DNA from 3 places in the Pseudomonas sp. Irchel 3A5 genome. Region 1 is predicted to be linked to each of the others. Evidence: predicted binding sites of a transcription regulator. Region 1 holds the regulator's gene; each other region holds the start of a gene.

Region 1 (8,128 bases):
GCTGGCCAAAGGCTCGCCCAAGCTGGCTGAAGAGCTGGTTCCAGGCATTCTGTCGTTGTCTGCCTTGCTCAAGGTGTTGCAGGCATTGTTGTCCGAGCAGGTTCCTGTGCGGGACATCCGCACCATTGCCGAAGCCATCGCCAACAACGCTCAACGGAGTCAAGATACCGCCGCTCTGGTGGCTGCAGTCCGGGTCGGCTTGAGCCGCGCAATCGTCCAAAGCATTGTAGGCATTGAGCCGGAGCTACCAGTTATCACGCTGGAGCCAAGGTTGGAACAGATATTGCTCAATAGTCTGCAGAAGGCTGGTCAGGGTCAGGAAGAAGGCGTTCTCCTTGAACCAAGCATGGCGGAAAAACTTCAGCGTTCGCTGATCGACGCCGCCCAGCGTCAAGAGATGCAAGGCTTACCAGTGATTTTGCTGGTGGCAGGCCCGGTTCGGGCCATGCTGTCGCGGTTTGGACGGTTGGCTGTACCAAATATGCACGTGTTGGCGTATCAGGAAATTCCTGACAACAAGCAAGTAACCATCGTAGCGACTGTCGGGCCTAACGGCTGAGGTAGTGAGACATGCAAGTTAAGCGATTTTTCGCCGCCGATATGCGTCAAGCCATGAAACTGGTTCGTGATGAGCTGGGCGCTGAAGCGGCCATCATCGGTAACCGGCGCATTGCCGGTGGCGTCGAGCTGACTGCCGCTCTGGATTACAAATTGTCCGCGCTCGCTCCTCGTGTACCTAACATCGAGCTTGAGGACGAGTTGCGCAAAACCCAGTCGCGCATTGTCTCGGCCCAGGCTGAACTGAATAACCGTAGCGACAGCGATGGCGTGACCAATCGCCAGTTGTTTGCCGGTTTGCCATTGAGCGCTGCCGATACCCACATCGAGCCGACGCTGGAAGAGCCGCCGCGTCCCTCCGTACAGCCGCAGGCTGCTCCGGCTGCGCCAGCGGGTGGTCAGCGCGGTTACGACTCGATGCGTTTTGAATTGAATGGCCTGCGTGAGCTGCTGGAAGTCCAGCTCGGCTCCCTGGCGTGGAATCAGTTGCAGGGCAGTCGTCCGGCCCAGGCCAATCTTTGGCGTCGTCTGCAACGTGTCGGCTTGTCTGGCCCGTTGTCCCGCGACCTGCTGGAAATGATCCCTGATATCGACGAGCCACGTCAGGCCTGGCGCATGTTGCTGGCCCACCTGGCGCGGATGATCGAAGTGCCTGACGTCGAGCCGCTTGAAGAAGGCGGTGTGATTGCCATGGTCGGCCCGGCTGGCATGGGCAAGACCACCACGCTGGCCAAGCTGGCAGCGCGTTACGTACTCAAGTACGGCGCACAGAATATCGCCCTGGTCAGCATGGACAGTTTCCGTATCGGCGCTCAGGAGCAGCTCAAGACATTGGGCCGCATCCTCAACGTGCCGGTGACTCACGTCGATCCAGGCCAGTCACTGGCGCAAGCGCTGGACCCACTGCTGCGCAAGCGTGTTGTGCTGATTGATACCGCGGGCCTGCAAGCCAGTGATCCGGCTCTGCGTATGCAGCTGGAGAGTCTGGCGGGGCGCGGGATCAAATCACGTAATTATCTGGTACTGGCAACCACCAGCCAGAAACAAGTGCTGACGGCTGCGTATCACAGCTACAAACGCTGTGGTCTGGCCGGCTGCATCCTGACCAAGCTGGACGAAACTGCCAGCCTGGGGGAAGTGCTCAGCCTTGCCATCAGTCATGAGTTGCCTGTGGCCTATCTGACTGATGGGCCTAGAATTCCTGATGATCTCCACATTCCGCGCAGGCACCAATTGGTGACGCGCGCGGTCAATGTGCAGATGCAAGAAGAGCCAAGCGAAGAGGCCATGGCGGATATGTTCGCCGACCTTTACCACAACCCCAACAAACGGGTCGGTTAAGTGAAGCGAACTATTCAGAGTTACCTGCATCGGTGGTCTGCCTGGCATTGCTCTTCATTGAGCGTGTCGCCCGCAATCTGGCTTCGGTCTACGCAAGACAAGGTAAACAATTAACATGGGCAGCATGCATCCCGTACAGGTGATCGCGGTGACCGGCGGCAAGGGTGGCGTCGGTAAGACTAACGTGTCAGTGAACCTTTCGCTGGCCTTGGCCGAGCTCGGCCGGCGCGTCATGCTGCTGGACGCCGACCTTGGCCTGGCGAATGTCGACGTCCTTCTGGGGCTGACGCCAAAACGTACCCTCGCCGATGTGATCGAGGGTCGTTGTGAGCTTCGCGACGTGTTGTTGCAAGGCCCGGGCGGGATTCGAATCGTGCCTGCTGCCTCCGGCACCCAGAGCATGGTTCATCTGAGCCCGGCGCAGCACGCCGGTCTGATTCAGGCATTCAGCGACATTGGCGACAATCTCGACGTGCTGGTCATCGACACAGCCGCCGGTATTGGCGAGTCGGTGGTCAGCTTTGTCCGGGCCGCTCAGGAGGTCTTGCTGGTGGTGTGCGATGAGCCCACTTCCATCACGGACGCCTACGCTCTGATCAAGTTGCTCAATCGCGATTACGGCATGAACCGTTTCCGGGTCCTGGCCAATATGGCCCAGAGTCCTCAGGAAGGGCGCAACCTGTTCGCCAAGTTGACCAAGGTGACTGACCGCTTCCTGGACGTCGCTTTGCAGTATGTCGGCGCAGTGCCTTACGACGAATGTGTGCGTAAGGCCGTACAGAAACAACGTGCCGTATACGAAGCTTTCCCACGCTCTAAATGTTCGCTGGCGTTCAAGGCCATTGCGCAGAAGGTCGATACCTGGCCGCTGCCTGCCAACCCACGTGGACATCTTGAGTTCTTCGTTGAGCGACTGGTTTACCAGACAACTGCAGGGCCTGTTCAATGACCGCGAGCGGCTATCAGATGTACAGCAAAGCGTCCCGAAACTCGCAATATGATTTGATCGAGCGGTATGCTCCGCTGGTCAAGCGCATTGCCTACCATTTACTGGCGCGCTTGCCTGCCAGTGTTCAGGTCGAAGACTTGATTCAGGCGGGGATGATCGGCTTGCTGGAAGTTTCCACCAAGTACGATTGCACCAAGGGTGCCAGTTTCGAGACGTACGCCGGGATTCGTATCCGTGGTGCGATGCTCGATGAAGTGCGCAAGGGCGACTGGGCACCTCGCTCGGTTCACCGCAATACGCGCATGGTCAGTGACGCAATTCGCTCAATTGAAGCAAAAACAGGCCGTGACGCTAAAGATCACGAGGTTGCGGCCGAACTCCAATTGAGTCTCGATGATTACTACGGGATTTTGAACGATACCTTGGGCAGTCGCCTCTTCAGTTTCGACGACCTTTTGCAGGACGGCGAACATGAAGGACTGCATGAGGATGGCGCAAGCGGTTCGCTTGAGCCGTCGCGCGACCTGGAAGATGAACGCTTCCAGGCTGCGTTGGCAGATGCAATTGCCAACTTGCCGGAGCGTGAACGTCTGGTTTTGGCGCTGTACTATGACGAGGAGCTGAACCTCAAGGAAATCGGTGAGGTCCTGGGGGTCAGCGAATCTCGAGTCAGCCAGTTACACAGCCAGTGCGCAGCTCGTTTACGAGGGCGTTTGGGAGAGTGGCGAGCGCGTTGACAAGTGGTACGTAATCCTTGGTGATTACGTGTTGCGTGTGAGCAGGCTGTGCAAAGCGTTACGTGGGACAGTGGACAAGGCTGGGGCCATACAGGCATTCGTACCACGGACTGTTAAAAGCAATAGCTTTCATGCAGTCCGTGGATTTGCTGTGCGGTTTCCATAGTTGTTGATTTACCAAGCCCGTCGTTTTCGTGCAGCCGATGTGAGCTGTGCCGGTATTGATTGAACAGCGCGTTCAGGTGCTGAACGCGTCAAAGACTGCTTGGAGGTCGAATTGGACAAGAACATGAAAATCCTCATCGTTGATGACTTCTCAACGATGCGGCGGATCATTAAAAACCTGCTGCGTGATCTGGGCTTTACCAACACGTCCGAAGCCGATGACGGGCTTACCGCGTTGCCAATGCTGGAAAGCGGTTCCTTTGACTTTCTGGTAACGGACTGGAACATGCCTGGCATGACTGGTATCGACCTGCTGCGTAAAGTGCGTGCCGATGAGCGCCTCAAGCACCTCCCGGTGTTGATGGTGACCGCAGAAGCCAAGCGCGACCAAATCATTGAAGCGGCTCAGGCCGGCGTCAACGGTTATGTCGTCAAGCCATTCACGGCTCAGGCGCTGAAAGAAAAGATCGACAAGATCTTTGAGCGCGTCAATAGCTGATGTATGCCGCGAGGGCTTTATGGAGAACAACGAAACGTCAATGGGCGAGTTTGAATCGACCCTGAAAAAACACGCAACCGAGCTGGTGGCGAGCCTTGAAAAAGGCCGTTTCGGCGACGCCGTGCAACTTATCCATGAGCTTAACCAGGCTCGGGATCGTGGCCTGTATCAGGAAATCGGCAAGCTGACCCGCGAGTTGCACAGCGCGATCGTCAACTTCCAGATTGACCCGAACATGCCGCAAGCCGAAGAGGTGTCCCAGATCACGGACGCCACCGAACGCCTGTCGTATGTCGTCAGGCTCACGGAAAATGCGGCTAACCGCACCATGGACCTGGTCGAAGAAAGCACCCCGCTGATGCACAGTCTGAACGACGAGGCCAAGGCCTTGAGCGCGGACTGGGGGCGTTTCATGCGGCGTGAAGTCAGTGCTGAAGAGTTTCGTGAGCTGGCGCGACGTGTCGATGGTTTCTTGACGCGCACCGAAAAGGATACCCATGAGGTTTCCTCCCACCTCAACGACATTCTGCTGGCCCAGGACTTCCAGGACCTGACCGGTCAGGTGATCAAGCGCGTCACGCAATTGGTCACTGAAGTCGAGAGCAATCTGCTGAAATTGGTGCTCATGGCCAGTCATGTAGACCGCTTTGCGGGCATCGAACATGACGACGAATCCATCCGCGCAGAAAAAGATCCAGAAAAACATATCAAACAGGGTGAAGGTCCGCAGATTCATGCCGATAAACGGGAAGACGTTGTGTCCGGACAGGACGATGTAGACGATCTGCTATCGAGCCTGGGCTTCTAAGTCTGGTCTGTTGACGGTTAATTTTAGGGAGCACCCCAATGAGCTTCGGCGCCGATGAAGAGATCCTTCAGGATTTTCTGGTAGAGGCCGGCGAAATTCTCGAGCAGTTGTCTGAACAGTTGGTCGAGCTGGAAAGCCGACCGGATGACGCAGATCTGCTCAATGCAATTTTTCGCGGTTTTCACACTGTAAAAGGGGGCGCCGGCTTCCTCCAGCTCCATGAGCTGGTGGAGTGCTGCCACATCGCCGAGAACGTCTTCGACATCCTGCGCAAGGGTGAGCGTCGCGTAGATTCGGAACTGATGGACGTGGTCCTTGAAGCGCTGGATGCGGTCAATGCGATGTTCAGTCAAGTGCGTGAGCGCAGTGAAGTGACTCCGGCAACACCGGAATTGCTGGCTGCCCTGGCGCGCCTGGCGGAGCCGGCATCGGCTGACGAAGCGCCTGCTGCTGACGTCGTGGAGGAGGCACCTGTCGAAGCTGTCGCCGAAGCGCCTTCCGACGAGATCACCGATACCGAATTCGAAAACCTGCTTGATTCGCTCAATGCAGCCAAGGAGCAAGCACCGGTTGCTGCTGCACCGGCTGCAACGGGCGTAGCCGCAACTGACGAAATCACCGACTCGGAATTCGAATCGCTGCTCGACCAGTTGCATGGCAAAGGTCAGTTTGCTCCCGACGTGGCACCTGCTGCCGCTGCGGTAGCGCCTGCACCGGCTGGCAAGGCTGAAAGCGGTGATATCACCGACGATGAATTCGAAGCATTGCTCGATCAATTGCACGGCAAGGGTTCGTTCGATGCCACCGCGGTCGCTTCCACAGCGGCTCCTGCCGTTGCGCCAGCGCCTGCTGCTGCCGGGGCTGCATCGGCTGGCAAAGATAACGAAATCACCGATAACGAATTTGAAGCCTTGCTCGATGAGCTGCACGGCAAGGGCAAATTCGAGCCAGAAATAGCCGCAACAGCCGCCGCGGTTGCTGCGCCTGCGGCCGCCGTTGCTGCACCTGCCAAAGCAGCGGCGCCAGCAGCCAAGCCTGCTCCGGCGGCTGCAGCCAAACCGGCTGCCGCACCAGCGCCCGCCAAGGCTGCCGCGCCTGCGCCTGCCAAACCGGCTGCGCCACCTGCTGAAAAGCCGGTCGCTTCAGAAGCGGAAACCACCGTGCGGGTCGATACCGCGCGCCTGGACGAGATCATGAACATGGTCGGCGAACTGGTGCTGGTGCGTAACCGTCTGGTTCGCCTGGGTCTCAACAGCGGCGACGAAGCCATGTCCAAGGCGGTTTCCAACCTGGATGTGGTAACGGCCGACTTGCAGACCGCGGTGATGAAGACCCGGATGCAGCCGATCAAGAAAGTCTTCGGTCGTTTCCCGCGACTCGTACGTGACCTGGCTCGTCAGCTCAAGAAAGAGATCAACCTTGAACTGGTGGGCGAAGAGACCGACCTGGACAAGAACCTCGTCGAGGCGCTTGCCGATCCGCTGGTCCACTTGGTGCGTAACGCGGTTGACCACGGTGTCGAAACGCCGGAAGAGCGCGAGGCATCGGGCAAACCCCGTGGCGGTCGCGTCATTCTCTCTGCCGAGCAGGAAGGCGATCACATCCTGTTGTCGATTTCCGATGACGGCAAGGGCATGGACCCTAACGTTCTGCGCGCGATTGCGGTCAAGCGTGGCGTGATGGACAAGGATGCGGCTGATCGTCTGAGCGATACCGACTGCTACAACCTGATCTTCGCACCGGGTTTCTCGACCAAAACCGAGATCTCCGACGTATCGGGCCGTGGCGTGGGCATGGACGTGGTGAAAACCAAGATTGCCCAGCTCAACGGTACGATCAACATCTACTCGACCAAGGGCCAAGGCTCGAAGATCGTCATCAAGGTGCCGTTGACCCTGGCGATCATGCCAACCCTGATGGTCATGCTGGGCAACCAGGCCTTTGCCTTCCCGCTGGTCAACGTCAACGAGATCTTCCACCTGGACCTGTCGACGACCAATGTCGTCGATGGTCAGGAAGTCGTGATTGTGCGTGACAAGGCGCTGCCGCTGTTCTACCTCAAGCGTTGGCTGGTCAGTTCGGCCGTCCACGAAGAGCAGCACGAAGGGCATGTGGTGATTCTTTCGGTGGGCACTCAGCGGATCGGCTTCGTTGTCGATCAACTGGTGGGTCAGGAAGAAGTGGTCATCAAGCCACTGGGCAAAATGTTGCAGGGAACGCCTGGCATGTCGGGCGCCACCATCACTGGTGACGGTCGCATTGCCTTGATTCTCGATGTGCCGAGTATGCTCAAGCGGTACGCCGCACGGCGTATTTGATTCTGGTGCCGCTGGCAGGTAACTGCCTGTGGCGCCTGGTCAGGTTGTGTCGAAACGCTGCGAATGCATGCGAAGGCAATAATAACAACGTCGAGTCGCTTGCGTAGCTTGCAGTAGAGCGCATGCGTCTCGTGGCCCTTTGGGATATGTTCGGTCGATTAGCTGTCATCGTCCGGACCTCGCTTCAAAGGCATGTCGCACAGCGCAGTGGTTTCCGTGCAACCTGTAATGGAGTGTTTATGGTAGTCAAGGTATTGGTGGTAGATGACTCCGGTTTCTTCCGCCGCCGCGTCACGGAAATTCTTTCTTCAGATCCAAATATCAAGGTTGTCGGTACCGCGAGCAACGGCAAGGAAGCCATTGATCTGGTGCTGTCGCTCAAACCTGACGTGATTACCATGGACTACGAAATGCCCATGATGGATGGCATTACCGCCGTTCGCCAGATCATGCAGCGCAGTCCAACCCCGGTGCTGATGTTCTCCTCGCTGACCCACGAAGGTGCCCGCGTTACGCTGGATGCACTGGACGCCGGCGCGGTGGATTTCCTGCCCAAGAATTTCGAAGACATCTCGCGTAACCCGCAGAAGGTCAAGCAACTGCTGTGCGAAAAAGTCCACAGCATTTCGCGCAGTAATCGCCGCGGCCTGAGCGGCTCTGCTACGCCCGTATCCGCTCCGGTCTCATCCCCGACTCATGCGTCGACTCACAACCCGGTTCATGCCCCGACGGCGGCTCCGGCCACCAGCAGAA
Region 2 (8,128 bases), on a different contig from region 1:
AAATCAATGTAGGCCTTGGCCTCTTCTTCGCGGTTCAGCACCTGACCGAGCAGGGCTACGGTTTTCTGGCTGTTGACCACCGGCTCCAGATCACTGTCGACGAACAGCACCGGAATCTTCAGCGCGGCCAGCTTCTGCGCCACGCCAGCATTTTCCAGCGAAGCCCGGGCGCGGGTCTGGAATACCAGCAGGTCCGGGCGAGCGGCGACGACCGCTTCGAGATTGAGATCACCGTCGTCACCGAACTTCATGTCAGTGGCCTGGTTGGCGGTTTTTGGCCACTGGTTTTCGAAGACTTTCCAGGTGTTGGGGTCGGAACGCTTGATGATGTTGTTCCACGCCACGACGCGCTGGAATGGATCGGCGCGGTCGAGCAGGGCCAGGGTGAACAGATCGCGGCCGTCCTGCAGGACGATGCGCTTGGGTTCGGCGGGAATTTCAACCTGACGGTTGGCAACGTCGGTGACAGTGACTGGATAGGTGGTTGCGAAGGCCAGGGTCTGACCGGCTAGCAGCAGGCTGACGCCGACTGCGAGGTGTTTGAACAGGCGCATTGAATTACCCATACCGAGAGATGAGGACGAATCGGCCGCAGGCAGCACGACATATCCGCCGTAAAAAAGTGCGCACAGGGTAACGGAATTGTTCTCATTCGTCAGGTTTTAGCATCTACACCCGGCAAGGTGCCTCTGACAATTTGAGATGTCATTGTGAGAGCCGAGATTGGCCTGGGGATTGAATTGCATTTTCTGTAGCCCCGATGTCCCTGATACCTCGCTGTCGCTAAGCAAACATAGGATCGGTAGGAGCGCGCTTGCCCGCGATTCTGGCTATAAGCCGATGAATATATCGTCTGTGCTGGCGTAATCGCGGGCAAGCGCGCTCCTACATTTTAAAAGCATTTCTCCTGATACGCCGCGATCGCAGCCTTCGGCAGCTCCTACAATATCAATACCTGGGTTGCAGGCAATTTGGTTAGCCAGGAGCCCCCCAATCACTCCGCCAACAACACCGCCGCGTCAAAGCCCATCCGCAGATTGCCCCAATGGCGGCCGTCGAAGAAGAAGGGCACGTCGATCTCAGTCATGATTTCGCCGGTGTCGCGCAGGTAGGTCTGAAGCAGGAAACGTTGGGTGTTGCCCGCCGCACGCAGGCCGATCGGGTCGGAGAACATGCGTTTGTTGCGGCATACCGGCAGGTCGATGGTGCGGTCACCGGTCGGTGGTTTGGATACCCAGCTGTTGTTCACCGGGCAGTAACCCTTGGTGTCGACGATGAACGACACCTTGCCGCCTTTGGTGCCCTTGGTCAGCTTGTCGCACTCTTCCTGGCAGACCTGGGCGAAGCGTTCGGTATAACTGGTCAGGTACTGCTTGGGATCAGTGTTAGGGATCAGTTTGTAGTTTTGATCAAACAGGTTCAGGCCGCTGCGGTGCAATTCGGCGAGTCGTGTCTGCAGAATGTCACGGCACTGGCTGGCGCGGGTAATGGCGGCATCCAGCGCACCATGGCCCAGTACAAACTTGCCGAGCATGGTCTGCACGCGCTCGGCAACGCCCGACAGATCCCGGGTTGCAGTGGCTGAGTGCTGCATGCGCTGATCAATGGACTGGCTGTCAGCGTAAATCTGCGTCACCCGGTCGTTGATACCGGTGTTGCTTTCCGCGAACTGCAGAATGTGTGCGGCGATGTCAGCGAGCTTGCCATTGGTGGATTCAAAGTCGCCGATCATGCTTTCGAAATGGCCGGAAGCACGTTCAACCACTTTCTGGGTTTCCCGGGCACTGTGACTGATTTGCGTGGTTTGCTCGTGGGTGGAACTCACCTCCTGAAGCATGGCGTCGATGTTCTGCGAGATATCATCGGTGGCCTTGCTGACGTTCTGCGCCAGGGTACGCACCTCATCAGCCACCACCGCAAAGCCCCGGCCACTTTCCCCGGCGCGAGCCGCTTCGATAGCGGCATTGAGCGCCAGCAGATTGGTCTGCGACGAAATCTGCTGGATCAGGCCCACGATGGATTTGATGCTCGTCGAACGCTGATTGAGCGCCGAGACCAGAGTGCCGAATTCATTGAGGCTACTGGATATTTCGCTGATGTTGCCGGTGACCTCCAGCAGTTCCGCGTATGAATCGCGAGCCATGCTCAGGTTTTGCGCAGTGGTGCTGGAGATGCCCTGGGTCTGCTGGGAAACCTCCTGAATATTACCGACCGCCATGTTGCTCTGATCCATTACTTCCTTGGCGAAGCGGGCCTGATGGGTGGCGCTGTCGCTGGAGTCGCTGATGTTTTTCAACGAGCGCGCTGATTCAACGGCGATGTGGACGGTCAGGGCCTGGACGTTGCTGATGATTTCCCGTTGCTTGCCCAGGAATCGGTTGCAGGTGCTGGCCAGTACGCGAATTTCGTCGTGGGTCAGCAGGGGCAGGTCTTTGGACAGGTCGCCTTCACCGTTAGCGATTTCTGCAAGCGCATGGGTCATGTGGGTGACCGGGCGCACGATCAGGTGACGAAAATACCAGACCATGAAACTGACCATGAACAGCGTAAACAGCGTGCTGAACAAGATGGCGTTGCTGAGCCCGTTCAGGCTGCCTTCAATCTGGCCGAGCAGGGCAGCGTCCAGTTGTGCGCTGCGTAACTGCTGAACGATGTCTGCACGAATGCTCAAGGCAATCCAGTACAGCAATCCACTGACGGCAACCAGCAGAAAAAGACTCGAGAGCTTTTTCGTCAGAGAATCGAAAAACTGCATTTCGATGGACTCATACAACGCCTTGAACATCCCCATGCCGCTGCTCCTCCGAAAAACTAATAATTATTCTTTAATAGGTAATCGTCGACCGCTGAGGCCAAAGCTTTAACCTGTTCCGTTACGGGCAACTGTAAACAGACGCGATCCAGCCAGGTTGTCAGCGATCTGACGGATATTCTTATATGTCTATGGTGGCCTTGCTCGCCACCCTGTTTCGGCCTGACGCCTTGGCGTGATAAAGCTGCTGATCAGCCCGTTTGATCAGCGCCGTTGTATTGGCATCTGCGGTATCTGCCAGGCCGATACCAATGCTGACGGTGATTTGCCCAACCAGGTCAAAGGTCGCCTCGGCAACGGCTTTGCGAATCCTTTCTGCCACAACTTCCGGGCTTTCCGCACCTTCAGGCTCTGGCAGCAATACGGCGAACTCTTCACCGCCGTAGCGGGCCACGAAGTCGCTGGCGCGGGTGTTTTCCTGAATGATTTGAGCCAATTGATGCAGCACGTCGTCACCGGTGGCGTGACCGTAGGTGTCGTTGACGTTTTTGAAGTGATCGGCGTCGATGAACAGGAGGGCGAAGGGGCGGCCGCTGCGTTCAAACAGCTGGTTGCATTCGGCGAGCTTTTCGTCGAAACGGCGACGGTTATAAACACCGGTCAAGGCGTCGTGGGTCGCCAATTTCAATAGCTCGGCATTGGCCTGGGTGAGGGCGGCAGTGCGCTGCTCGACGGTGGCTTCAAGTGACGCATTGGTGTCTTGCAGCTCGCGTTCCTTGTTCAGCAGCGATTCGGTCATGCTCTGAATGGACTGGCCCAGTTGGGCGATCTCCCGGACCGAATGCGCCTGAGGGAAATCGGCACCGGGTTGTTTGGCCTGGACCTGCTTGGCAGCCTTTGCCAGTTGTTCGATGGGACGGCTCATATACTGCGCCAGGTAATATGCGACCAGGCCAAATGCCAGTGCGGCGGCAACGCCCAGTATCAACAGCTTGTAAAGCAGGATCCGCGCAGGCTCCAGAGCGGTAGCCAGCGGCTGGCGAACGACGATGTACCAGGCCAGATTGGCGGAAGGTGGCGTCGGTACTTTCAATACGCTGGACAAGTAGTCGGCGTCTTCTGACCATTCCGGCGCGTCGGCTGGCTTCTCGCTGGTGGAAAGTCGCTGAGTTGCAAGCAGCTCGGGGTGCTTTTGGCCGATCATCTGTTGTGGGTACAGGACTGCACCATCGCCATTGACGATCAGCACTTCAAGGTCAGCGGTGACACCTTCACGCAGAATGGCCGATTCGACAATCCGGGTCATCCAGTTCCAGTGCACATGGGCGCTGAGGACGCCGACCACAGTGCCGTCAGCCGTGCGGATTGGTGCTGCAAAGTCGATGAAGCGCAGCAGTTCGCCACTGGCATTGGCGGGCAACAGCTTGGCCAGCAACACCGCTTCGTGAGGATCGCCGGTATACGGTCCTTGAAGTCCGGCCTTGAACCACGGGCGTTCGAGCACGGACTGGTTGACCAGCAGGCCGTGCACTGCCTGTCGAACATTGCCCCTGGTATCAGCGACACCCATCCACGCGTACTCGGAGTGAGACTGGGTGCGCAGCTCCATCGAAGGCAAAATGTCCGGGTCATCCAGGTTGCCGCGAACCAGATGGGGCTCCCGGCTCAGCAGGAATATCTCAAGCTGACGCTCACGTAGCTGAGTGCCGAGCATCATTGCGGCTGACTTGGCGGTGCTTAGCAGAGAGCTGCCACTGGCCTGTTTGATTTGTTCGGTCGCGATATGACCGACATAGAAACCCACGCTCAGCAAGGCGAGCAGCGACAGTCCGGCGAACCAGAGTGTCAGATGGCTGCGCAGGCTGGCTATTATCATGGGTGATGTCTGGCTATATGGAATCACGGCATGTTATGCGCAAGTCGGGCCAGCCGCCAGTGGCTTTTAGTGACGCGCTAAAGGCCCCGGGGTTACGTTTCCAGGGTTGCTCAACAGATATTCCCTGAGCCGATGCTGAAAATGCGCTATAGCCGAGGTATTCGCCAGGAAAGCCTCTATCGTGGTGACCGCCCAGCGCTGGCCTTCGGTGCCGAAATGTATGTTGGCAAATGTTTCGGGCAGAACGTGTGCCACGAAGAACCAGGTATCCAGGCCACCCAGCCCTTGGCCCGGATAAACCCGAGCCCAGACGATACTTTCGGGTGCAATGGTCAGCCCAAATTCTTCCTCGGTCTCACGCAGCGCGCACGCCAGCGGCGCTTCTTCCCCCTCGCGACCACCCCCGGGTAGGTCCCAAAGGTTCGGCCATGGGATAGAGGGCTTGTCGTCTCGCTGGTAGCTCAGAATCAAGCCGTTGCAGAGAAGGGCGATTTTAGCGCCGGAGAACGGCGGATGGCTGGGCATGTGTTGTGGCCTGTTGAGGGGGCATAGAGGATCAACGGACTTCATGTCGAAAAAATAATCGATAATCGCACGCTTTTATATTTCCTGAGTCGTGCTGCTGTCATGCCTTTACTATGCTTTTTTGAAGAAAATAGCGTGGGTTAAGATTGTTTTCGACGCGATTCGAGACGGTTTCATACGCAGCGTGATGAATTGAGCGTTGATGATCGACGTTTTTGCGTATTGACCGAATTAACCGGTTAGTACATTTTCCATGTCATAAACCTTTGCCATCAGAGCAAGGGGACAATAAAAACAATGGAGCCACTCTCATGCGACCGCGATTGCTCGTTCTCAATTCCTCTCTCTGTGCTCGACTGTTATCCCCCAAGGTAATGGCTCGCGGCGTCTGCGCGTGCGCACCTCAGGCCGGTTCAGCCCGCTAACAGCGATGCCGGGTTAATCGCGTCAGGTTCAGGGTTTCCGCGAGGCAATAATAATGAAAAGAATAGTCGACCTGTATTTCAAGCTGCTCAAGTTGCTCATCGTGCTGTGCATGATTGGCATGCTTGTGCTGGTTTTCGGCAACGTGGTGCTCCGTTACGCTTTCAACTCGGGCATCAGCGTGTCGGAAGAACTGTCGCGCTGGCTGTTCGTCTGGATGATCTTTCTCGGTTCACTCGTAGCGCTCAAAGATCGGGCACATATGGGCTTCGACAGCCTGGTGCGTCGCTTGCCTGCGGGGGGCAAGCGGTTCTGTCTGGTGGTTGGCCATGTGCTGATGCTCTACATCTGCTGGCTGGTGTTCAGCGGAAGCTGGCAACAAGCGGTCATCAACCTGGACGTGGTAGCGCCTGCGTCGGGGCTGTCCATGGCGCTGTTCTATGCGGCCGGGCTGGTGTTCGGCGTCAGCGCTGCGGCCATTCTGTTGTATGAGTTGTACCTGATGCTAAGCGGCAAGCTGGCGGATGACGAGTTGGTGATGGTCACCGACAGCGACTCCGCCGAAGAAATCAAGCAGATCCATACCCCGGCATCGACCTCTGAGAGAACTCACCCATGACCCTGGTTATTTTTCTCGGTTCGCTGATCGGCACCATGGCGCTTGGCATTCCAATCGCTTTCGCCTTGTTATTGGTCAGCGTGGCGTTGATGGTGCAGCTGGATCTGTTCGATGCGCAGATCATCGCCCAGAACCTGCTCAATGGTGCCGACAGTTTCCCGCTGATGGCCGTGCCGTTCTTCATGCTGGCTGGCGAGATCATGAACGCGGGCGGCCTGTCCAAACGCATCGTCAATATCGCCATGGCCCTGGTGGGACACAAACGCGGTGGTTTGGGTTACGTGGCCATTCTGGCTTCCTGCCTGCTGGCTTCCCTTTCGGGGTCTGCGGTGGCCGACGCGGCGGCGCTCGCGGCACTGTTGGTGCCGATGATGGTGCGTGCCGGGCACAACCGGGCGCACTCGGCGGGCTTGATCGCAGCGGGGGGGATTATCGCCCCGGTCATCCCACCAAGCATCGGTTTCATCGTGTTCGGTGTGGCATCCGGCGTCTCGATTTCCAAGCTGTTTCTGGCCGGGATCGTCCCGGGGCTGATGCTCGGGGCGTCGCTGGCGGTGGCTTGGTGGTTCGTCTCCCGCAAGGAAAATATCGAGCCGCCTCCCAGGCAGAGTGCCGCGCAAATCATGCGCGCCTTGATCGAGGGTCTGTGGGCGCTCGGCTTGCCGCTGATCATTATCTTCGGTCTGAAGTTCGGCATTTTCACGCCGACCGAGGCGGCAGTGGTCGCTGCGGTGTATTCGCTGTTTGTGGCATTGGTCATTTACAAGGAGTTGAAGATCAACCAACTGTACGACCTGATCCTTTCATCCGCGAAAACCACGTCGGTGGTGATGCTCCTGGTCGCTGCAGCCATGGTCTCCGGTTGGCTGGTAACGATCGCCGAGTTGCCCGAGCAACTGGCTGGCGTGCTTGAGCCGTTCATGGACAACCAGACCATTTTGTTGGTCGTCATCATGCTGCTGGTGATTGTGGTCGGTACCGCGATGGACATGACCCCGACAATTCTGCTGTTGACTCCCGTTCTGATGCCTGCGGTGGTCATGGCCGGTATCGATCCGGTGTATTTCGGCGTGCTGTTCATGATCAATTGCGCTATCGGCTTGATCACGCCGCCTGTGGGCACGGTGCTGAATGTGGTGTGCGGTGTGTCCAGAATCAGCATGGATGAAATCATTCGTGGCGTCTGGCCGTTCATGCTGGCCCAGTTTGTAGTGCTGTTTCTGCTGGTGTTGTTCCCTTCGCTGGTGCTTGTACCGCTGAAGTTTTTCACCGGCTGATGTCGGTGCGCATTCCCGTAACTCGACTCTAAAAACAATATGGAGAGTGACATGCAAAAACTGATGAAAACCCTGCTGGCAGGTGCCTGCGCCACAGGCCTTTTGCTGGGCAGCATGGCCAGCCACGCAGCAGAAATTCGTGAGCGAACCCTGCGCTTCGCGTTCCAGAATGTGCAGGAGCATCCCCAGGGGCAGGGGGCTCAGAAGTTCGCCGAACTGCTGGCCAAAAGCAGTGGCGGCAAGATCAAGGTCAAACTGTTTCCGGGCGGCACACTGGGTGGTGACGTCGTCACTGTCTCCGCGCTGCAAGGCGGCACCCTGGACCTGACCGTACTCAACTCCGGCATCCTCGCGGCGCAAGCGCCGGACTTCGCCATGCTGGACTTCCCGTTCCTGTTCAACAACGTCGAGGAGGCTCACGCCGTTATCGATGGTCCCGTCGGACAGAAGCTGGCCGCACAACTGGACAGCAAAGGGCTGGTCAGCCTGGGTTACTGGGATCTGGGGTTTCGTAACGTGACCAACAGCAAACACCCGATCAACAAACTGGAAGACATGCAGGGCCTCAAGATCCGCGTGATCCAGTCGCCGATCTATCTGGACACCTTCAACGCGCTGGGTGCCAACCCGGTGGCGATGGCATTCCCTGAGGTGTA
Region 3 (8,128 bases), on a different contig from region 1:
CAAGGCGGGGTGCCCGAACCCGACGGCCTGGGTGACCTGCAGCGCCGAGGTCCCTATGAGCGCTTACTTTCCAGCGAATGGTTGTTGGCCGATGAAGTGCCCGATGAGTTCTTGCGGCGAGCTGCAGCCGGCGAGCACCTGTTTGTCGCACCGCAATGCCGCGCCCGGCAAGCAAACCGGCTGATAGTGGTTCTGTTTGATGCCGGTCCCTTGCAGTTGGGCGCTGCACGACTGGTTCACCTTGCGTTACTGATATTGCTTGGACGACGCGCCCAGGAAGCGGGTGCCGAGCTACGCTGGGGCATTCTGCAGCAGGCACCTGAACTCCATGAACTCGATACACCGGCACAGCTCAGGCGTTTGCTTGACGCCCGTACCTATGAAGTGGCGAGTGACGAGCACTGGCAGACCTGGAGTGAATGGCTTACCGAACAGCAACATGACGCCGGAGAGTGCTGGGTCGTCGGGCAGCGTCTGCCCAGGACCGACGGCAAGCTCTGTACCCACCGGGCTCAAGTGCATCGCAGTCTGGACGGGGAAAACCTGTCCTTTGAGTTGCAAAGTTCCAGCCCCCGACGTGTCTCGCTGCCCATCCCGGACGAACAACTGGCCCTGCAGCTACTGAAAGGTCAATTCACCGGGGAAACCATTGAGGCTCCCGTACTTAAAGGCAGTGTGCCGCGGGTATCGCTGACCTCGCTGCCGGTCATTGCAAGCGCGGGCACCCACATCGCCATGAAAATGCTTGATGAGCCCGGCGTGGTGTTGATCAAGCTGCCAGCAGACGGGCAAAAAAAACCGCTCGAAATTCGCCGTCAGTTGTGGAACCCGGCGTGGAACCCTCTCAGCATCACATTCATGCACAACAAACTCGGAGGCGTGCTGAGTAACCATCAGCAACTGTCATTCTGGAACATGTCAGGACTGGTTCCTGTCCTCAAACCGGAGCCGGAGGAGTTGAAGTTACCGCCCGGCACGGCCAGCTTTCTGCCCATCGTCTGGTTGCGCAACAGCATTACAGGCCGGCTTTTTTTGCTGGATAACCACGGGCATCTGGCTTTTTGGGCGATAGCAACGTCGCGTTCGCCCGCCAAACCCAGGTCAGGCATCACTCATTACCTGGCGGACAACGTGCTGGGCCTGGCCAAAGTCGACAAGGATCGGGCAGCCTACATTCGCAGTGATGCCGGACGTCTGTACGCTCACTCGATCAATGCTGAGGGCGTGGTGTCACCCGGTTACGTGGTGGGCGACGCTCATGGCGTCACTCAGGTGCTGTTTGCCAGCGGCAAGCAATGGCAAAGTGGCTTTGGCGGCTGTGCGTTGGTTACTGTCACGCCTGAAGGCGAGCGCTGGCAACTGGTCGCGGCCCCGAATGCCTCGGTGCGGACGCAGACCCTTCATCTGTCCAGTGGCTGGAAAGGAATCGGTGTGTGGCAGCAAGAGGGCGACGATTACTCTTCGTTGGTTGTGTACAGTTCCAGGCGGCAATCCGTCACGCTACGAAGTGGTAATGGCCAATCGCGTGTGTTGTTCACGACCTCTAACCCCATCGCCAAAATCAGCTTTTGCCCTGTAAGCGGCCTTATCGCTGCCTTGACCAATACCACCCGTGAATTGTTGGTTTATTCGTTGCCACTCAATGCTTTTCGCCTGCAGATATTCTGCAATGAAACATCGGACGAACACAGGAAAGGCACGGATGCTTGAGCATGATTCGACACTGATTCGCCGTCCGGTGCTGGTCGGTCATCAGCACATTGAAGGGGTATGGTTCTCCCACGAAAGGTTTGATGAACAGGAGCGAGCAAGACTTATCCTCGATCAATGGCAGACCGGGTCGAGCGTCTATCGTTTCGCCGACGGCGATCTGTTGCAGTTCCGCCACCCCCAATCCGTGATGTGTGAAACCCAGGTGGGCTGGCCGCTGATACGGCAAGGCGACGCGCTGTGCTCGGCTCTCCTGACCCCGCAGGAAGCGCGCAGCCTGCCCGCAGCCGATGTCTGGCTGGTGCGTGCCAGCCACGTCAGCGCGTTGCAATTGCGCGATGCCAAACTAATCACGCCAGGGCAATGGATCGATGTCAGCGGCTACACCTTGCTGGATACCTACGACTGTCGCCTGGCGCTGCCGGAGCCGGTTGTCGAAGCGCCTGCTGTTGCGTCCGACGTGCGCGAGATCCTCGGCGGTGTGCTGCGGCCTGTCAGCCCTGAGCGGGACGAAATCATGAAGGCGCTGCTGGAACGCAAAGGCAGCGCGCCTGAAAAAATCTCTGATCAGGCTGCCGATAGGCCAGTGGACAACCCGTGGAAGAGCCCCGAGGTGGCATCGCTACCCTGGCTGAAGCTCGGCATCAGCGGGATATTGGTTGCCGCTTTTATCTGGATGGCTGTTCACGATAAAAAGGGTCAAACCATGTCGCCGTCGGCGGCAGATTCCCCGGATGTCGGCGCAGTGATTCTGGGAATCCTGATCAGCGCAACGTTGTTTACTCTGTTGCTGTTGGGGGTTCGCCGTTTTCTTGCTGGCCAGCCCTCCAGGGGGTATGGGGTGCCTCAATCCCGGAGCCAGCCGGGGATTGCACCGCGCGCCATGCCCACGAAGCCCAAGGTCAATCGATGGCGTCGCTGGCTGACACGCCTGACACTTCGCTCACCGCTTTCTGCGCTCTATGGCAAACGCCAGGCAGAGTACATGCGACGCATGATGGAAATGTTCGAAAACGGCGACCTGGAAGAAGCCCTGCGCCACGCCATTCCACTGGACGGTGGCCAGAGCACGGGGGAGCAGGCATTTGGGACTCCGCAACGGCGTCAGGAGCTTGTTGTAGGTGAGCGTTCCGGACCTGCCAACGCGATGCTTTTTGAAGATGACCTTAAAGACCGCCTCAAGCACTTATACCGGAAGTCGTTTGAAAGGCTCGACCGGGAAGGCCGTGTTGAAGAAGCAGTGTTCGTTCTGGCCGAGCTACTGAAAGAGCGCCAGGAAGCGCTCGACTATCTGGAAAAGCACGAGCGGTACCAACAAGCCGCCGACCTGGCGCTGACGTGGGACATGCCCGCAGCCGTGATCGTGCGCTTACTGTGCCTAGCCGGTAACTGGCAGCGGGCGGTGCTGGTGGCTCGTCGTGACGACGCGTTTGCTGATGCCGTGATGATGCTTGAGCAAAAACAGCCTGACAGTGCCCGGCGCTTGCGACTTGAATGGGCCGAATCGTTGATCGGCAAAGGTCTCTGGATGCAGGCTGTCGACGCCATCTGGAGTTTGCCTGGCGAGCGTGGCCGGGCGGCTCAATGGCTGCTTGATGCGGAGGCTGCTGGTGGACGCCTTGCCATCAGGGCACTGGTCAAACGAGCGATTCTGTTGCCTGACACGCTGGTGGCCTACGGGGAATGGGTGGAGCAACTTCGCGATGATCCTCAGCGCTTCGCTGAGCGTGCCGCCCTGGCCGAGGCATTATTGCAGCACCAGAGTCACGCAAAAGCGCTGGCATGGCTGACCGGCGCGACGATACACGCGATCGTTGCGGATGAAGCAGGCGGACAAGGGCGGCTGACCCATAACCAGCTGCAGGCGCTGGTCATCATGAGCAAGGACAAACTGCTCCAGGCTGACCTGCCTGGCAAAGCGCTGCCTCGCCGGGGTAAACAGCCTCTGGACAGCGTTGATACGACGCTTGAATGGTCAGCACCCGCCATGGGCAGCAGGGCCATACTGGATGCCGTGACACTGGAAGACTCGCGTTACTTGCTGGCATTGGGCGAGGCGGGTGCAGTGGTCGTCGATGCGTCCGGCAAGCGCCTTTTTCACTTTTCAGTACCGGCGCAAGCCATCGTGATGGCCCACAGCCAACAAGTGGCGCTGGTGCTGGTTCGCCGAAGCGAAGCCTGGAGGATCAGCAAGCTGGATCTGGTTAATCGCACCGCAACGGATCTGGGCGTTCATAAGTTCGACGTATTCGCCAGGATCTTCAACGGTTCGTCCTGGACCATTGGGCAAAACCGGCAACTGCGAGTGGTCGACGTGGATCGAGGGTTTGAAACACTGTGGCATGTCAGTGATCTGCCAGGCCGTATTCTGGGCCTGAAGGACGATGCTCATGGCGAATACCTTTGGCTCTCCGACCCGGAGTCGGGCAGTGAACTGTGGCATTACCGATTGCCTGATCGTCGCCTGATGAGTCGCGAACCTGCCTCGAAGACCGTCTTTGATGACGGCCGTCAGTTGTTCAGTGCATCCAGTGACGTCGCCGAATTTCGCATCAAGCGTGAAAGAGAAGATGATCCCGTCCTTGTGATCGAACAGCGTGGCAGCCGCAAGGGCTATCGCTTGCCTGGGTGTATTGAAGGGTTTGAAGACGACCCTGTTGAAGTACTCCTGCTTGAACACTGGCTGCTCATCGGTTATCTCGTTTCGCTTGATGACACCCGCTGGCAGTTCATCCACCGGGGTAGCGACCGCCTTTGCGCAACGCTGCAATGGCCTCGACCCGAAGTGAGGACACGCCTTTCAGGTGCCGACTGGCTCATGTTTGATGATCAGGGGCGGCTGAGTCATATCAATGCCGAAGAGGGGACTCAGCGTAATTTGACGATTAACTGAGGCTGGATCGGGTGTTTACAAGGCTTGTGCGGGAGTCCGGTTAAGCCCGGTTGTAAGCAGTGTTCTCCGGGGTGTTGCAGGACAATCAAGTTTGTCCACTCCCAGTCGATAACGCTGCTAGAGAGGGCGCTGATGCGTGGAGCCCTCGACTCTAACAACTACAAGCCTGAGTACTCCCAATGTCCCAGTTCCTTAATCTGAAGCTCAAATCAAAGCTGCTGTTTGCTTTTGGTCTATGCGCGGTCATCACGGTCGGTGTTGCGGCGCTGGGGTACAGCGGGATCTCAAGCATCTACGGCCTGTTGCAGAGCACGGTCAGCAACAACCTGGTATCGATTCAGAAAACCGATTCGGTTAAAGCCAACGTGATTGCCACCCACCGGGACATGTTCAGAGCCATCAATCTGGCTTTGCGCAAAGCCGCGCCGGAAGACATCAACGCTGTCGTTGTATCCTTCAAGGACAACCAGGCCGAGGCTGAGCAACAATTCAAGATCTACCGCGCCACTCCCCTCGAAGCTGACGAGCGTGCTGCCGGTGATGACTTCGAGCGGGACTGGCCAGCGTACATCGCAGCCGCAGAAAACGTCTTTTCGCTGCTGAAAAGTGGCGACGTCGACCAAGCCGCCAGGCTTGCTGATTCCAACGCAACACCGGCATATCGCAAGACCATTGGCGAAGTCAAAATCATGATCGAGTCCAATGCCCGGCAAGCGCTTGACGTGGCTACCGCAGGGAACGATACCAACCATCAAGTGACGTGGGCGCTGATTATTGGTGGGCTTGTTGCAGCCGCGGCCGCCATCGCTCTGGGCCTGTTTGTCACCCGCATGATTACCCGACCGCTTTATCAGTCCGTGGAAAGTGCCACCCGCATTGCTCAGGGCGACCTGACCAAAGAGATCACATCGAACAGCGAGGATGAAACCGGGCAACTGCTCAAAGCGCTGTCCAACATGCAAAAAGACCTCAAAGGCACCGTGCAGCAGATCGCCGATGCATCCGACCAGTTGGCTTCGGCTGCCGAAGAATTGACCGCCGTGACCGAAGACAGCACACGTGGCCTGGTTCGTCAGAATGACGAGATTCAGCAAGCCGCGACTGCGGTAAACGAGATGACCGCCGCAGTGGAAGAGGTTGCCCGTAATGCGGTCAGCACCTCACAGGTGTCGACCCAGACCGCAGAAGATGCGATCAAAGGCCAGCATCAAGTGCAGCAGGCGGTAACGGCGATGAACACCATGGCAGGGGACATCAACGATTCCACGCAGCGTGTCGAAACCCTGGCCGGTCAGATTCGTGACATCACCAAGGTGCTGGACGTGATTCGCGGTATTGCTGAGCAGACCAATCTCTTGGCTCTCAACGCCGCCATCGAGGCCGCTCGCGCCGGTGAACAGGGTCGAGGTTTCGCCGTTGTCGCCGACGAAGTCCGGGCACTGGCACACCGCACTCAAGCCTCCACTGGCGAAATCGAAGCGATGATCAAGGTCGTACGCGCAGGCGCTGACGAGGCCGTACAGTCGATGAGCAAAAGCCAGTCGATGGCTCAAAGCACGCAGTCGCTGGCGACTGAAGCGGGCCTGGCACTGGAGCGAATCAGCGCAGGTGTCAGCGAGATTAACGAACGCAACCTGGTGATCGCCAGCGCAGCCGAAGAACAGGCTCAGGTAGCCCGCGAAGTCGATCGCAACCTGGTGAACATCCAGGACCTGTCGACCCAGACATCCGCCGGTGCAAACCAGACCAACGCTTCGAGTCAGGAATTGTCGCGTCTGGCGATTTCGTTCAATACGTTAGTGGGCAAGTTCAAGCTTTGATGTCTTAGCACCTGGATATCGATGGGTAACGCAGCGGCTCAGCCAGTGAGCCGCCTGCGACCATCGGTTTCTTCCCAGTCGATCAATACAACGTATCAGCAATACGCCCCGGCAATGCCTTGTCATACGCATCGCCATCGATTTCGGCAGCCGAGATTTCCTTCAATATTTTCCCGGCAGTCGGCAGCCTACTTCTCTCCACGTGACGCGTTGCATCCCAAAGTCCCGCTCTGATAACAGCACGGCTGCACTGGAAGTAAACACTGGTAACGGTGATCCGCAGCACCGATTTGGGCAGTTGGCCGTTCACGGCGAAACGCGCCAGCAACTCCGGGATCACTGATATCTGTGCCGTGCCGTTGACCCGCAATGTCTCCCCGACCCCGGGTATGAGAAAAAGGAGTGCAACCCTGGGATCAGTGACGATATTGCGTAGGGTATCGATTCGGTTGTTACCGCGCCGATCGGGCAAATAAAGCGTTTTGCTGTCTTCGATATGAACAAACCCTGCCTGATCGCCACGTGGCGATGCGTCAAGTCCATCGGGGCCTGACGAAGCAAGAATCGCAAAGGGTGCCGACTCGATGAAAGGTCGGTAGGCGGGGTGAATATGATCCACCTCCTTGATCATCGAGGGGCGGGCAATTGCGCCGTACAGCTTTTCCAGCGCTTCTGTCGTGGTCACGTACTCGTTGCTGTCCAGTTCCATAGTCATTTCTTTCTACCGTCTTGTTCTGGTTGTTATGTCTGTACTGATGCCGGGTTACCCGTGTTGAGTTTGAGCTATTTTGATGAAGGAAATGCGCTGCTGACAGTCTTGGGTTTCAGCCGCATGCCTCTTGAAAGTGCCAGGCCAGAGGGCGGTTGCTTTGCCCGGACAGGAAGTTAACGCCTATGCGTTCCTCGACACCCATCATATCCGTCCTGTCATCGACCACGTGTACCCATTCGAGCAGGCGCGGGAAGCCTAAGAGCATTTGGCTCGCGGGCCGTTCGGCAAGGTTGTGATCAAAACGCTGCACAAGGTGCGTGGCGTTCGCAAGGTGACGCCCTGCGTTTATCGGCCATTCTGGCAGTTCATTGTTTGGCCAATGCAAACAGTCATTTAGCGAACTGCCCGTTTATCCGTCACCCGCCCAAACCTACAGTTGGCACCTGCAAAGCCAACTGAAGGAATGACCCAATGACTGTCCGCGACGTAGTAACCCCGCCTGACCGCCATGCACTTTACGAGCTGCACCGCTATTCCCCTGCGATCCGCAGCAACGGCCTGCTGTTCGTCTCTGGTCAGGTCGGCAGCAGGGCCGATGGTTCACCGGAGCCAGAACTGGATGCCCAAGTGCGCCTTGCGTTTCAGAACCTCAACGCGATTCTTGCTGCGGCGGGCTGTAGCTTCAATGACGTGATCGATGTGACAGTGTTCATGGTCGACCCGCAAACCCATTTCGAGCGTGCCTGGGCTGTGGTGGCGGAATACTGGGGCGAGGCGCCATATCCGACTGCGACTGCGGTGGGTGTCACCTGGTTGTCTGGATTTCAGTTTGAAATCAAGGTAATTGCCAAGCTGCCCGAAGGCGCTTGAAGGCGATTGAAGGGAAGTCCTGCGCTGACTTTCTCGCCTGTACGCAGACCAAAATTACTGATTCGCTTTCAAAAAACGGCGGTCATGGTCTGCTGTCGGAACTCGGCTGGAGTCATACCTGCC

Evidence for each region. The regulator FliA, encoded in region 1, starts transcription of late flagellar genes. The targets are predictions, from matches to a motif close to CTAAAGTTTNNNNNNNNNNNGCCGNTAA.
Region 2: CKW31_RS27965 (methyl-accepting chemotaxis protein) is a predicted target of FliA. The motif match lies at 2,837-2,864, and genes of this name have one in related genera.
Region 3: CKW31_RS07405 (methyl-accepting chemotaxis protein) is a predicted target of FliA. The motif match lies at 4,688-4,715, and genes of this name have one in related genera.

Annotation. Positions count from the first base shown of each region.
Region 1 covers NZ_FYDU01000013.1:208,758-216,885, reverse strand. The annotation lists gene flhA (flagellar biosynthesis protein FlhA) at 1-559, shown strand, start outside; gene flhF (flagellar biosynthesis protein FlhF) at 571-1,899, shown strand; gene fleN (flagellar synthesis regulator FleN) at 2,015-2,848, shown strand; gene fliA (RNA polymerase sigma factor FliA) at 2,845-3,585, shown strand; gene CKW31_RS21470 (chemotaxis response regulator CheY) at 3,875-4,249, shown strand; gene CKW31_RS21465 (protein phosphatase CheZ) at 4,269-5,057, shown strand; gene CKW31_RS21460 (chemotaxis protein CheA) at 5,096-7,375, shown strand; gene CKW31_RS21455 (chemotaxis response regulator protein-glutamate methylesterase) at 7,615-8,128, shown strand, end outside.
Region 2 covers NZ_FYDU01000023.1:49,233-57,360, reverse strand. The annotation lists gene CKW31_RS27970 (ABC transporter substrate-binding protein) at 1-554, opposite strand, end outside; gene CKW31_RS27965 (methyl-accepting chemotaxis protein) at 995-2,791, opposite strand; gene CKW31_RS27960 (sensor domain-containing diguanylate cyclase) at 2,934-4,628, opposite strand; gene CKW31_RS27955 (NUDIX hydrolase) at 4,695-5,153, opposite strand; gene CKW31_RS27950 (TRAP transporter small permease) at 5,632-6,195, shown strand; gene CKW31_RS27945 (TRAP transporter large permease subunit) at 6,192-7,472, shown strand; gene CKW31_RS27940 (TRAP transporter substrate-binding protein) at 7,524-8,128, shown strand, end outside.
Region 3 covers NZ_FYDU01000004.1:99,277-107,404, reverse strand. The annotation lists gene CKW31_RS07415 (hypothetical protein) at 1-1,710, shown strand, start outside; gene CKW31_RS07410 (bpX6 domain-containing protein) at 1,703-4,603, shown strand; gene CKW31_RS07405 (methyl-accepting chemotaxis protein) at 4,783-6,423, shown strand; gene CKW31_RS07400 (pyridoxamine 5'-phosphate oxidase family protein) at 6,506-7,132, opposite strand; gene CKW31_RS07395 (RidA family protein) at 7,607-8,005, shown strand; gene CKW31_RS07390 (thiol-disulfide oxidoreductase DCC family protein) at 8,060-8,128, opposite strand, start outside.